One region of the Enterococcus sp. R12 genome, then DNA from elsewhere that is predicted to be linked to it. Evidence: a T-box and tRNA genes for the amino acid it is inferred to sense, from the RefSeq annotation. Region 1 holds a T-box; the other regions hold tRNA genes.
What was found. The T-box of region 1 lies ahead of leuS (leucine--tRNA ligase). A T-box ahead of a tRNA ligase gene usually reads a tRNA of that ligase, here a tRNA-Leu.

Region 1 (4,408 bases):
ATTGCCCAAGTTTCTACTAGCAATTTTGCCGCGCCGAATACTTCCGCGTTTATTGCTGAAATCGCTACGTACGCCCAACCTGTGGCAAACGCCAACGATCTATATGCTTCTGTGATGATAGCGCAAGCCATTTTAGAAAGTGGTTGGGGCCGAAGCAGCTTATCAAAAGCACCGAATTACAATCTTTTCGGAATCAAAGGCAGCTATAACGGTCAAACCGTTTATATGAGTACCTTAGAATATTTGAACAACCAATGGTTGACTATGAATGAACCCTTTAAGCGTTACCCATCTTACACGCAATCATTTGAAGATAACGCACGTACTTTACGCTCAACTTCTTTACAAAGCGGTGTCGCGTATTATTCTGGCGCTTGGAAAAGCAATACGACTTCATATCTTGATGCAACCGCATGGCTAGCAGGCCGTTATGCGACTGCACCAAACTATGCCTCTTCACTGAATGCCGTGATCCAGCAATTTGGGTTGACGAAATATGACACGCCAGCTTCTGGCAATGCCGGTGGTGGCGCCACAGCCAGTGCTTCAACGAGTATGACGACCACGACATCAGCTGTCAGCACGAGCGGCAGTCAAACCTATACAGTCGCTTCGGGCGACTCAGTCTGGTCGATCGCCAACAAACATGGCATCTCCATGGATCAGCTGCGCAGTTTGAACAATATCAAAAACGATTTTGTTTATCCAGGACAAACCTTGAAAGTCAACGGCAGCGCCCAAAGTACTTCGGCAACTTCAACGGTATCGATCGTCAATCGCAATGCTTCAGCAACTACATCAGGCAATACCTACACCGTAGTTTCTGGCGATTCCGTTTGGTCGATCGCCAATAAGCATGGCATTTCGATGGATCAATTTCGCAGTTTGAACAACATCAAAAATGATTTTGTCTATCCAGGTCAAAAAGTTGTCGTTAGCGGTGGTTCGTCTACGAATACCAGCAGTACTACGACCGTCAGCACGGCATCAACGGCTAGCCAAAGCAGTGGCGGCACCTACACGGTAGCAGCTGGCGATTCAGTCTGGTCGATCGCTAACAAGCATGGCATCTCGATGGATCAGTTCCGTAGCTTGAACAATATTAAAAACGACTATGTTTATCCAGGTCAAAAGGTGGTTGTCAGCGGTAGTTCTACCCGTACAAGTACAACGACGAGCACGACCGTCAGCAGCCAAACCAGCAGCAGTGCTGCAGGCAACACCTATACGGTGGCTTCTGGTGATTCAGTCTGGTCAGTTGCCAATAAACACGGGATTTCGATGGACCAATTCCGCAGCTGGAACAACATCAAAAATGATTTTATCTATCCAGGACAAAAGGTGGTCGTCAAGCAAGGCGGCACGGCAGCTACTACCAGCACTTCAGCGACAAATGGTACGTACAAGGTCGCATCGGGGGATTCTGTTTGGGGGATCGCAGATAAGTTCGGCATCACGACGGATCAATTTATCCAATGGAACAATATTCAAAATAACTTTATTTACCCAGGACAAACAGTTAGGGTAAAATAGATTGCTATTCCTAATGATTTTTGTTAGGATAAGTGCAAAGAAACTTTCACGTTTGAGAAGGAATAGTAGAAGTACGGTGGGACTTTTAGAGAGTGCATGGTTGGTGGAAATGCACAGCACACCTTTCGAACTCGTCTTCGAGTGATATCTGACTGAACCTGATTTGGCTAGGCAGATACGGCGATGGCCGTTAAAACATCGAGGTCTGCTTTTTTGAGGAGCAGATAAACTTAGGTGGTACCACGTTGATAACGTCCTATAAAAATCATAGCGATTTTTATAGGACTTTTTTTAAGTTTTGCTGGTTGATTTGACGAGCAAAACACCAATTTTTTAGGAGGAGTCCATCGTGAATTACAATCACAAAGAAATCGAAAAAAAATGGCAAAAATATTGGGCAAAGAAAAATGAATTCAACACCCATGATGAGCCGGACAAACCAAAATTTTATGCGCTAGATATGTTCCCATATCCATCTGGACAAGGATTACATGTCGGACATCCAGAAGGCTATACAGCTACGGATATCTTGAGCCGCTTCAAACGCAGCCAAGGGTACAATGTACTGCACCCAATGGGCTGGGATGCCTTTGGTCTGCCTGCCGAACAATATGCACTAGACACTGGAAATGATCCAGCGGAATTCACGAAGAAAAATATTGAGACCTTCCGCCGTCAAATCAATGCGCTAGGATTCAGCTATGACTGGAATCGTGAAATCAATACGACAGATCCCGAGTACTACAAGTGGACGCAATGGATCTTTACCAAGCTTTATGAAAAAGGGTTAGCTTATGAAGCCGAAGTTCCAGTAAACTGGGTACCAGAGCTTGGGACCGTGATCGCCAATGAAGAAGTCATTGACGGCAAAAGCGAACGGGGCGGCTACGATGTGATCCGCAAACCGATGCGCCAATGGATGCTGAAAATCACAGCGTATGCTGATCGTTTGTTGGACGATTTAGAAGAAGTTGATTGGCCAGAAAGCATCAAAGAAATGCAACGCAATTGGATCGGACGTTCGGTCGGAGCCAACGTTACGTTTAAAGTGGCAGGGATGGAAAAAGACTTTACCGTCTTTACGACTCGCCCAGATACCTTGTTTGGTGCGACCTACGCCGTATTGGCACCAGAACATGAGCTAGTGGCCCAAATCACTACACCAGAACAAAAAGCAGCCATTGATGCCTATGTAGAAGAAGCGTCGAAAAAATCTGATTTGAACCGAACAGATTTGGCCAAAGAAAAAACTGGTGTCTTCACAGGTGCCTATGCCATCAATCCCGTGAATGGTAAAGAAATCCCGATTTGGATCGCCGATTATGTTTTGGCTTCTTATGGAACAGGTGCGATCATGGCGGTTCCTGCCCATGACGAACGTGACCACGAATTTGCCAAAACATTTGGCTTAGAGATCATTCCTGTATTGGCAGGGGGCAACGTGGAAGAATCTGCCTATACCGAAGATGGACTGCATATCAATTCAGACTTTTTGGATGGGCTAGACAAAGAGACAGCCATCGAAAAAATGGTCGCATGGTTGGAAGAAAACCACGTTGGGAAAAAAGAAGTCAGCTATCGTCTTCGCGATTGGTTGTTCTCTCGCCAACGGTATTGGGGAGAGCCAATCCCAATCATCCATTGGGAAGATGGGACGACTACGACGCTTCCTGAAGATCAGCTGCCGTTGCGTTTGCCAAAAACCGACAATATCAAACCAAGCGGTACTGGTGAATCGCCATTAGCCAATGTCACAGATTGGGTCAATGTCACCGACCCTGAAACTGGAAAAAAAGGACGTCGTGAAACCAATACGATGCCGCAATGGGCTGGAAGTTCATGGTATTTCTTGCGCTTTATCGATCCTCATAATAAGTCTGTTTTGGCAGACTACGACAAATTGAAACGCTGGATGCCAGTCGATATTTATATCGGTGGCGCAGAGCACGCTGTCTTGCACTTGCTTTATGCTCGCTTCTGGCATAAATTCTTGTATGATATCGGTGTCGTGCCAACGAAAGAACCATTTGAAAAATTGTTCAACCAAGGGATGATCCTTGGGGAAAACAATGAAAAAATGTCAAAATCCCGCGGCAACGTCGTCAATCCAGATGATGTCATCAATCAATACGGTGCGGATACTTTGCGTCTATATGAAATGTTTATGGGACCATTGGATGCATCGATCGCTTGGAATGAGAATGGTCTTGAAGGCAGTCGTAAATTCTTGGATCGTGTGTGGCGCTTGATCGTCGATGAAAATGGCAAAATGCGTGACCGCATCACGACATTCAACGATGGCAAATTGTCGAAAGTTTACCATCAAACCGTTAAGAAAGTGACGGAAGATTTTGAGCAGCTGCACTTCAATACGGCGATTTCCCAATTGATGGTCTTTGTCAATGAAGCGTACAAAGCCGATGCCTTGCCTTACGAATATGTCGAAGGATTTGTGCAGCTATTGGCTCCGATCGCACCGCATATCGGGGAAGAGCTATGGTCGATCCTCGGGAATGACCAAGGGATCTCTTATGTGCCATGGCCAACCTATGACGAAAGTGCCCTAGTGGAAGACGAGATCGAAGTCGTCTTTCAAGTCAACGGCAAAGTTCGCGCCAAAGCAATGGTGCCAGCGGATGCCGAAAAAGCAGTGCTTGAACAATTGGCGCAAGAAAACGAACTTGTCCAAGAACAGCTCCAAGGAAAAACGATCCGTAAAGTGATCGTCGTACCGAACAAATTGGTCAATATCGTTGCAAACTAAACGCTAAAAAATAGCTGCCTAGCAGATCGAGGGTCTGTTAGGCAGCTTTTTGGTGACGACAAAGAAAAAAAGTGTTACTGAGTAGTTCTCAGCAACACTTTTTTGTTATTT
Region 2 (4,408 bases), 1.3 Mb from region 1:
GACCAAATTTGCGATCGTTTCACCGATCAAGAAGGTCCGAATTTCTTTAGCGCCAAAGGTTCCTTGCTGGATTGGAATCCAACGAGTCAAAAGTCCAAAGAACACCCCTAAGATCCCAGAGGCGGCGATCCAAGACCACCATGGACCATAAGTCGTTAAATCTCCTAGAGCATGACCGATAAAGCCTGCTAAACCAGCCACGATCGGACCGTAGACAACGCCTAATAGCGCCAAGAAAGGATAGGCTGTGGCGATATCTGTATTTGGGAAACCCGTCGGAATCGTGACGAAACGTTTTAAGACGAAAAAGACCGCGGCACCGATACCGATTGCAACAATGTGTTTTACTGTAAATTTTGATTGATTCATTTTTCATTTCTCCTTTTTTTGAGGGTAATTTTCCAATTTGTGCCAGTGCCGATTTTATAGGTTTCAGCAAATGAAGCCAAGTTGAGCCCTAAACCGATATTCAGCAAGGAATTGACATATAAGACGGGTTCTTGTTCTGCCACTTGCGCAAAGGAGCGTCCGAAACGCACTTCTTCTTGATAACGCAGGGTATCTTGGTAGTAGATACTGACGAGCAGCGACTCATTGTATTGGACCTGCCATTGCTTAAAGAACGTGTGGGGAATATTCGTCCACAACGAACCAAAGCGGATATCGAGAATATCGATCGTCCCTGTGATCGTTTCAGCTGTTTGGCTTGGCTTTTCAATGGCAAAAACTTGGATCGCTTCTTTAGGTTCAGGTGTTCCTAGCTCTTCAAAGCTGATGGCACCGCTGGCGAGCCGAGCGGCATTATACATATAAACATCCCGACCATGAAACGTATGGCTTTCGGCTGATCCTGCCAAGCGCTCAGTTGCCTCATTGATCACCCGAAGTTCAGCGATTCCGATATAAGTCGCTAAATAGGTCAGGGTGCCGTTATCTGGTGTCAAAACCAACTGCCCGGTCGCCAGCTTGGCAACCACACTTCGTCGATCAGACCCTACGCCAGGATCGACCACTGAAACAAAGACTGTTCCTGCTGGCCAATAGGTGACGCTTTGCAGCAGGCGATAGCTGGCGTCATGAATGTTGTATGGCTCGATCTCATGAGTCAAATCCGCAATGACCAGCTCTGGTGCCACTTGATAGGCTACCCCGTACATCGCATTGACCGCTCCATCTTGCAAACCAAAATCGGTTTGAACCACTAATTTGTGCATTTTCTCTCCTCCCAACAACCTTTCTCCTTTTCAACAAAACCTTCGCATGAAACAGCTGACCCTACAGACACAAAAAAAGCCCTTAGCCAAAGCTAAGGGCATCACCTGCGGTACCACCTTAATCTGTAAAGCCTTCACAGGCCTCACCTCATTCAGTACCCGAAAACACTCGGAGACTGTCGCTTGTTAACGGGGCAACCGTATTTTCCTAATTAGTCAGAAAATCCGCTCCAAAGTCATTTTCAAATCATTTGTTGTCGTTCCTTCTCACCTGCTGGAACTCTCTGCTAGACAACGCCCGTGATTCTACTTTCTTTTTCATCGCGTTTGCATTTTGTTTCATTAAAATTATCAAAGCTTGTGCCTTTTGTCAATTCTCTTTTAAGAAAAAATTCAAACAGAAGCCATAATTTGTCAAAAGATTCACGCAATTTCTAAATTTCACTCGAAAATTCTTCATATTTTCTCGGTATGATACCTGTATACCAACAAACAACCCTAACACTTTTTCATTTTTACTCCTTCCCGCCAGTCCCCGCTGGCGGGCTCCTTTTTGTCTTCTGACCGTTTTATCTGGTTTCACTTTTTCTTGGCGATTTCTTCTCAGAATTCTGTTTGATTCGTCAATATTTTTTCACATTTTCCCGCTATTATAAATACATACCAACAAACAACCCTAACACTTTTTCATTTTTACTCCTTCCCGCCAGTCCCCGCTGGCGGGCTCCTTTTTGTCTTCTGACTGTTTTAGATGGTTTCACTTTTTCTTGGCGATTTCTTCTCAGAATTCTGTTTGATTCGTCAATTTTTTTTCACATTTTCCCGCTATTATAAATGTATACCAACAAACAACCCTAACACTTTTTCATTTTTACTCCTATCCCGCCAGTCCCCGCTGGCGGGCTCCTTTTTGTGAGATTGGACTTGCATTTCTTCCTAGAAAGGATTATCTTTATCTTATGCGGAAGTGGCGGAATGGCAGACGCGCACGCTTCAGGCGCGTGTGAGTTTATCTCGTGTGGGTTCAACTCCCATCTTCCGCATTTAGCAGTTCAGCTTTCTGAACTGCTTTTTTTGTTGCAAAACGCGCATGTTCATCAAATAAACATGCGCGTTTCATTCAACTATTTTTCCCCTTATTCACTAACATAGGCGGTGCGGAAAAAGAAATGCGCACCATAAGCTGGGAATTGAATGTCTTTAACATTTGATTTGATCAAATAATTTGAAGCACTTTGGTAAAGAGGGACTTGCGCAGCATCTTGTTCCAACAAAATTTCTTCTGCCGCTTTGTAATCTTCAAAATATTGATCGGGGTCGTTGGCATGAACGGTGCGCGCATCTTCCGTCAACGCCGTATATTCTTCATTGATATAGCCGCCGTAGTTAAAGGAAGCGCCGTTTTTGTATAAGATAAAGAACATATCCATGTCACTGCTTCCAGCGATCCAGCCAGAAACGGAAAGCTCATAATCACTATTTGCTCTTGATTGATTCAAGCTGGCACGTGGCTGTTTGTTGATGGAGATCGACAAGCCTGGCAAGTTTTCTTGCAGTTGGCTTTGCAAGTACTCCCCGATTTTTTGACCATTGTCATCATCTGTCACTAATAAACGCAGCGTCGTACTTTCGCCAATTTCCGCTTGGGCTTTTTCCCACTCTTCCTTGGCAGCCTCTAAATCATACAGATTATAATCACCGCTATATGCTCGAAAATCTTCGCCAGTATTTGGATTCGCTGCTAAGCCGGTAGGGATCAATCCATTTAAAACTTTCGCTCCATCGTTCAACACATTATCCACGAGACTTTCTTTGTCGATCGCCAACGCGATCGCTTTACGCACATGAACATTTGCTAAAGCATCGTTGGCGGTTTTATTGAAGTCTAAGAAAAAGTTCGCCACATCGTTTTGCGTAACTAGCTCTTCATTGTCCCCGTATTGTTGAACATAGATTCCGCTGATTTTTTGCAAATCCAGGTCGCCGCTTTCAAACAATTGGATCCCCGTATTTTCTTCTTTGATGGTGGAGCCTTTGATTTCCTCCAATTGAACGACATCAGCATCGTAGTATTGGTCGTTTTTCACTAGCGTCCACTCGTCTCCTGTCTGTTGCCAATCGGTTAAAGTAAAGGGACCAGAATACAACAAATCTTCACTTGTCCGGGCATAGGTCTCGCCTTTTTCTTCAACAAAGGCTTGATTTTGCGGTGCCAACCAACCGATGGAAATCAAGGATAAAAAGGAAGGCTGCGGCTGCTCCAACTGCACGATAAAGGTCGCGTCATCTGGGGTTTCCAGACCAATCGTTTCTACCTCTGCATTGCCTTCACGAATGTCTTTACTATTGACTACATTATCCAACAAATAGGCATTTGGTCCCATCGTTGCTGGATCAACTAACTTTTTCCACGCATAAGCAAAGTCAGCCGAAGTGATCGCTTCGCCATTGCTCCACTTCGCATCGTCTCGCAAAGTAAAGGTATAGGTTTTGCCATCTTCACTGATTTCGACTCCTTCTGCCAAGCCTGGAACTGGTTCACTGTTTTCATCGAAACGATAAAGCCCTTCGAATAAATGTTGTACGATGGTAAACGTTGCTTTATCCGTCGTTTGGGTCGTATCGAGAGTCGTCAGCTCAGCTGGTAGACTCACCGCAATCGCTTGATTCGGCGCACCGTTAGTTTCAGCCTCTGATCCCTCGGTATTTCCTGTTGTCGTGCAGCCAGAAAGGGTCAACCCAATCACTCCTGCTGCAACCAATAAACGCTTCTTCCAGATCATTTTCATTCTTCCTCCTATGTGATTGCGCAACCAACGCAAGTGTTTTTCATGACAGCAAAAAACGCATTCAACGATAAAAAGAAAAAACCTCATCCCTTTGCTTATCAACTTTGACAAACAAAGGGACGAGATTTTCGTGTTACCACCCTTTTTCGCACCATTCTCACAAATGGCACCTCAACAGTACGCTAAGATACTTGGCACGGTAACGGCTGCTTTCCGTCTGATTTGCGTGAACAAATCAGATCACTCAGAGCTCATCTTCACTTTTTTTCTGCTGCCCTTTCTCACCATCCGGGTTCTCTTCTAACAGATTCCAAAGCTACTCTTCTCTTCATCGTCTTTCTTTTTATCTAAAAAACAGGTAAATGACGTTTTTTTGTCTATTTCATGATTGTTTTAAAGTATACT
Region 3 (4,408 bases), 1.1 Mb from region 1:
CGTGTCCAGCCTGAAAGGACTTGTCCCACATTTTGATACAGATAGACATACAGCGTTTTATCAAGGTAGGCACTAAACCAGCGCCGTTGGAAAAGAAAGGGCGAAAGCAAACAAAAACCAGCCACAAGCAGATTAATCAGCTCTGAGCGAAACAGGGCACTGAACAGCAAGATGCCGCGACAATAAAGAAACTGCAAGAAAAGCGTTGCAAGAAAACATTGACTTAAAAAAAGACCGATGGCTTGTGTTTCAAAAGCATTGAAATCTGTGATCGGGTAGCGGGCATCAAAGGACGATGATAAAATCGTGACTGGCAGTTCCAAGGAGCCAAAGCCGAATTGAATACCAGAGCCAAACCAGATAAAGAACATGGTTCCTAGCGTTGCGATTGCAGAACCAACCATCAACGCTGCCGTTTTGCTCCAAAGGATCTCTTCTGTCGATAATGGCAGTGAAAGAAACAGAGATTTATGTCTTCGTTCTTTTGGTAAACAATCGATCGCCAAAAATAAAGAAACAGCAATTAATAGAATCGGTAAATATTCAGTAAAGCTTCGCTGTAATGCTTGCACCCCCGTTTTTTGCTCCATGACTGCTTGAGAGAGTTTGCTATTGGGCAGCTGGCTAAAAGCCTCCATCAGTTTTGCGGTTGATGCATAGCCGAAGCGCCCGTCATACCCAGCATAGTAATTTCGAAACGTGTAATAATCAGGGGTATAAAATATATTTCGTTCATCGGTAAATTGCAAAGCGAGATGGTACCAAGTACTTGTGCTTTGTGCGTATGCTTGCCAGTCTTTCTCGGCTAGCGCGTCGAGCCGTTGTTTTTCTGCTTCATTCCATGGGGTAAACATTTCGACTGCCATGAATGCCGACCAATGGTCAGAGGGATTGGCTGCTTGTTGATCAAGAAAATCTTGTCGCACGGTATAGCGTTGTTGCATTTCTGTTTTATCTACTCGTTCAATCGGGCGAAAGTCTCTTTGCCAAAAACTGTAAACGCCGCTGTAGATCAGCAGCAAGCAAAAAAGGCCAATGGTTTTCTTGCTTTTTAACAGCTGGCGTAATTCAAAGAAAAAATAGTCTTTCATCCTTTACCTCCTCTCAACAAGCGATTCTGTTTATCCGCAACAAGCATGATGCTTAAACAAAGGAAGATCCACACTAGCGTCAGCAGCCAACTGGCATAGACGCCCCAAGAAGTGCCAGAGCCCAAAGCAAAGGCACCCGAATAAAATTTATCCATAGCAGCTAGATGAACTGGTAATATAGGGATCTTTTGCAGCATCGGAATCAAGCCGAATCCATAAAAAAGCACCAGTAAAAAGAAAGAGACGTATCGATTGGCTGCGACCATGTTCATGACAAAACCTAGGCATTCGATCAAACCAATCAGCAAGGCAAAAGAAACCATACTAGATAAAACGCTCTGCCAAAAAGGTAAGGCTACCCAATCCCCACTGAGATAGACGGCTACTGGATACTGCCAATCCCCGAACTCCCCCAGAAGGCTCATTGAAAGAAAGACGCCTAAGAAAAACACGAGCAAGATTCCTAAATTGGTGATCGTTTTGACAAAAACCTTACTGACCATCCGAATCGGGAAAATCTGTGGGTATGAGCGGATCAAGGAGAAGTGTTCTCTTTCTTCTAATAAATTGTCACTAGCAAAAAAAGCCCAGAAGAAGAACCCAAAATTCAGTAAAAACGTTATTGCCAAAGCGACAGCCGTCTGGGTATTGGCAGCCGTGAGAACCGGATCTTTTTGTTGCTCGACTAAGGCTTGATAGACCGTCTGCTCTTGTTCGATCGACCACATCGGCGGTAAAAAGGCTTTGTCATCAACTGAAGACGCCCAAATCTGCTTTTTTAGCTCCGCCATTTGAATACTCGTTTGATAAAATCGTTCATATTCCTCCATAATCAAGTTGGACAGCTGCCGTGAGGTCAAAGTATTGTTATCAAGTAATAGCTGATATACCTCTTGCTCATCCGGTGAACCAGATTGATTGGCTTGGTAGCGATCAACAAGCCGTGAAGCCTCCGCTTTTTCTGCGGTAATGGTAGCGGGCAAGTTGACAGGTTCCATCAGTTTCAAATAAATGGAAAAACAGCAGCCTAAACTAAAGGCCCCAATGAGCAGGAAGATGAATGTTTTCTGCTTAACAGCTTTTGCCAGTTGGTTTTTAAAATAGTTCATTTGCTCTCCTCTCAAAAAAATAATTATTCATTCTTTTAGCATACCTTTTATAGAAAAAAATGCAATCTAAAGTCTGAAAATTCTTTCAAATAGCATTTGGAAAAGTTATTGACAAACCTGCTGAAAATCAGGTAAGATATTTTCTAGACGCGGCGTGACAGAACTACCTTAGCCTGCGTTTCCTTATAGTATTTGCGGAAATGACGGAATGGCAGACGTGCAAGATTGAGGGTCTTGTGAGCAATCGCTCGTGTGGGTTCAAATCCCATTTTCCGCATCCTTACAGCTTCCCCATTGTGGGAAGCTGTTTTTTGTTTGCACAAAAGATCCCCCCTGGCGATCCTTCAATGAATTCCCTCGATCGCTTTGATCTTGAGTACCTACTCCTCAAAAGTTGATAGTAACCTTCCTTTCCCCAAATATAAAAAATCCAATAAAAATCCTTTTATCGTTGCATTTAGAGATATTTTTCATATAAAATGAATAATATAACGACTATTCATAAAATTTAGTTCGATTTTCCGTTTTTTCTTATTAGCGTATCAGAAACAATTGCTTGAATGAACTTGTGATGGAAATCTTTTCAACATTTTTTCCATTCACCTGCCCTCCTCCTTCCCCCAGATGAACCAACCTCTGCCGACCGTTTTCTCAGTTACTTTCGATAGAAAGAAGGAGTCTAATGAAAAAAAGAATACTGATCACCCTATTGTCATTCGTTATTTTGCTTATCGGCTGCACGAAGGCAGATGAAGAACTGTCAGAGACCGTTGCGCTTGGCATCGACGCACGACTGGAATATACAAACCAGTCTGGAACGGGTTGGGCCTATTATCAACCAGCGACCTTAGAATTGCTGATTGCAGGCAGCCAAGCCGAACTGGCTATTTTGGAAGAGCTTGATTCTTCCGACGAAGACCTTCAGCAATTGATCAGCCACACGATTGATTTGATGGCAACCGCTGAACGAGCGTTAGTGGAGCGTCGGATCGATGTCCCTGCTTGGTTTGCTGCTCGCATTGGTCGCAGCCAAGCCCTTGCTGCAATCCATGAAAAAAGTCCGATCATCCTCAGTAATCAAGACAACCTCGACAGTCTACTAGAGGTAGCAAACGAAACGATTCCTGAAGCCGATCCGCGGGAAAAGCTGGGGCTTTTGGCAGACGATATCGAGCAGCTTCAGCAGCTCACAGAAGATGCGCTTACTCTTCATCGCACAATCGAACTTGACGATGGACTCACTGCCACCGTTTACCACACAAGCGAAACGAATGTTGACGTCTTCGTTTTTGCGATGCCCGATGAGGAGTACGCATCTGGGTTTACTGTTCTGAATCGGGAAACTGCCGACGAGCAAAAAGCTGCTTTCTATGAAACGATTTTACGAGCGCTCGCCGTAAATATTCCTCGTGAATCGTTGATGTTTATGAATCGATTCGATCAATCTTCTGATGAACATCAGCTGGCGGTGATGACCTATGGCTTTGATCATGACATTGATCAAGACATGGTCACTACCGTGTATCAACAGCTTCAAGAAGCAAACGCCAAACAAGAAGCAGCTACGGCTTTGCAGCAAGAGCAAAACAATGACGAACAAACTCAGACCGAGAATAAACGATCTTCAGAACAAAGACGAGCGATCGCTCGTGCCGAATCCTTTACGAACCTCATGGCTTTCTCACGTGCACGATTGATACAACAATTAGAATTTGAAGGGTTTACCCATAATGATGCACAATGGGCAGTTGATCAGCTCACGATTGATTGGAACGAGCAGGCATTGAAGAAAGCAAATAGCTATCATTCCTTGATGAGTCTTCCTCCTGACAACATTCGCCGGTTATTGGCTTTTGAAGACTTTTCAGAAGAACAAATCGACTACGCGATGACAAACATAGGTAACTAAAAGCTAGCGAAGAAAAGGGCATCGCGATGCCCATATGCTGTTGTAGTGACCTCAAAAAGTTAGGTTTTTTGGTCTAACTTTGGGGGCTCAGTTGATGTCCCTTATATTGTGGCTATGTTTATAGCCAAGAAAGAGCTCGATCTAATGCGTTCATTCGTACAAAATGGCGAGGTTTACTAGAGTCTCACGAGGAGGAGAAAAATGAAAAAACAAGTTTTGTTGCCTTTATTACTAATACTGTCCCTGATTTCAGGATGTGGGACGATAAATTCAGCAAGCCCTGAGGAACTTTCTGAACG

Region 2: it has a tRNA-Leu gene. The T-box ahead of leuS (leucine--tRNA ligase) is inferred to sense a tRNA for this amino acid. The anticodon was not compared.
Region 3: it has a tRNA-Leu gene. The T-box ahead of leuS (leucine--tRNA ligase) is inferred to sense a tRNA for this amino acid. The anticodon was not compared.

What each region holds. Positions count from the first base shown of each region.
Region 1 covers NZ_CM176874.1:3,257,931-3,262,338, reverse strand. Annotated here, with positions in the region: gene ACTW1R_RS15095 (LysM peptidoglycan-binding domain-containing protein) at 1-1,533, shown strand, start outside; T-box leader at 1,576-1,795, shown strand; gene leuS (leucine--tRNA ligase) at 1,883-4,297, shown strand; gene ACTW1R_RS15085 (hypothetical protein) at 4,403-4,408, opposite strand, start outside.
Region 2 covers NZ_CM176874.1:1,020,169-1,024,576, reverse strand. Annotated here, with positions in the region: gene ACTW1R_RS04765 (ECF-type riboflavin transporter substrate-binding protein) at 1-369, opposite strand, end outside; gene ACTW1R_RS04760 (SAM hydrolase/SAM-dependent halogenase family protein) at 366-1,214, opposite strand; T-box leader at 1,306-1,545, opposite strand; tRNA gene ACTW1R_RS04755 (tRNA-Leu) at 2,176-2,257, shown strand; gene ACTW1R_RS04750 (peptide ABC transporter substrate-binding protein) at 2,351-4,003, opposite strand.
Region 3 covers NZ_CM176874.1:2,109,165-2,113,572, forward strand. Annotated here, with positions in the region: gene ACTW1R_RS09750 (ABC transporter permease subunit) at 1-1,091, opposite strand, end outside; gene ACTW1R_RS09755 (hypothetical protein) at 1,088-2,200, opposite strand; tRNA gene ACTW1R_RS09760 (tRNA-Leu) at 2,395-2,477, shown strand; gene ACTW1R_RS09765 (Ltp family lipoprotein) at 2,883-4,109, shown strand; gene ACTW1R_RS09770 (hypothetical protein) at 4,311-4,408, shown strand, end outside.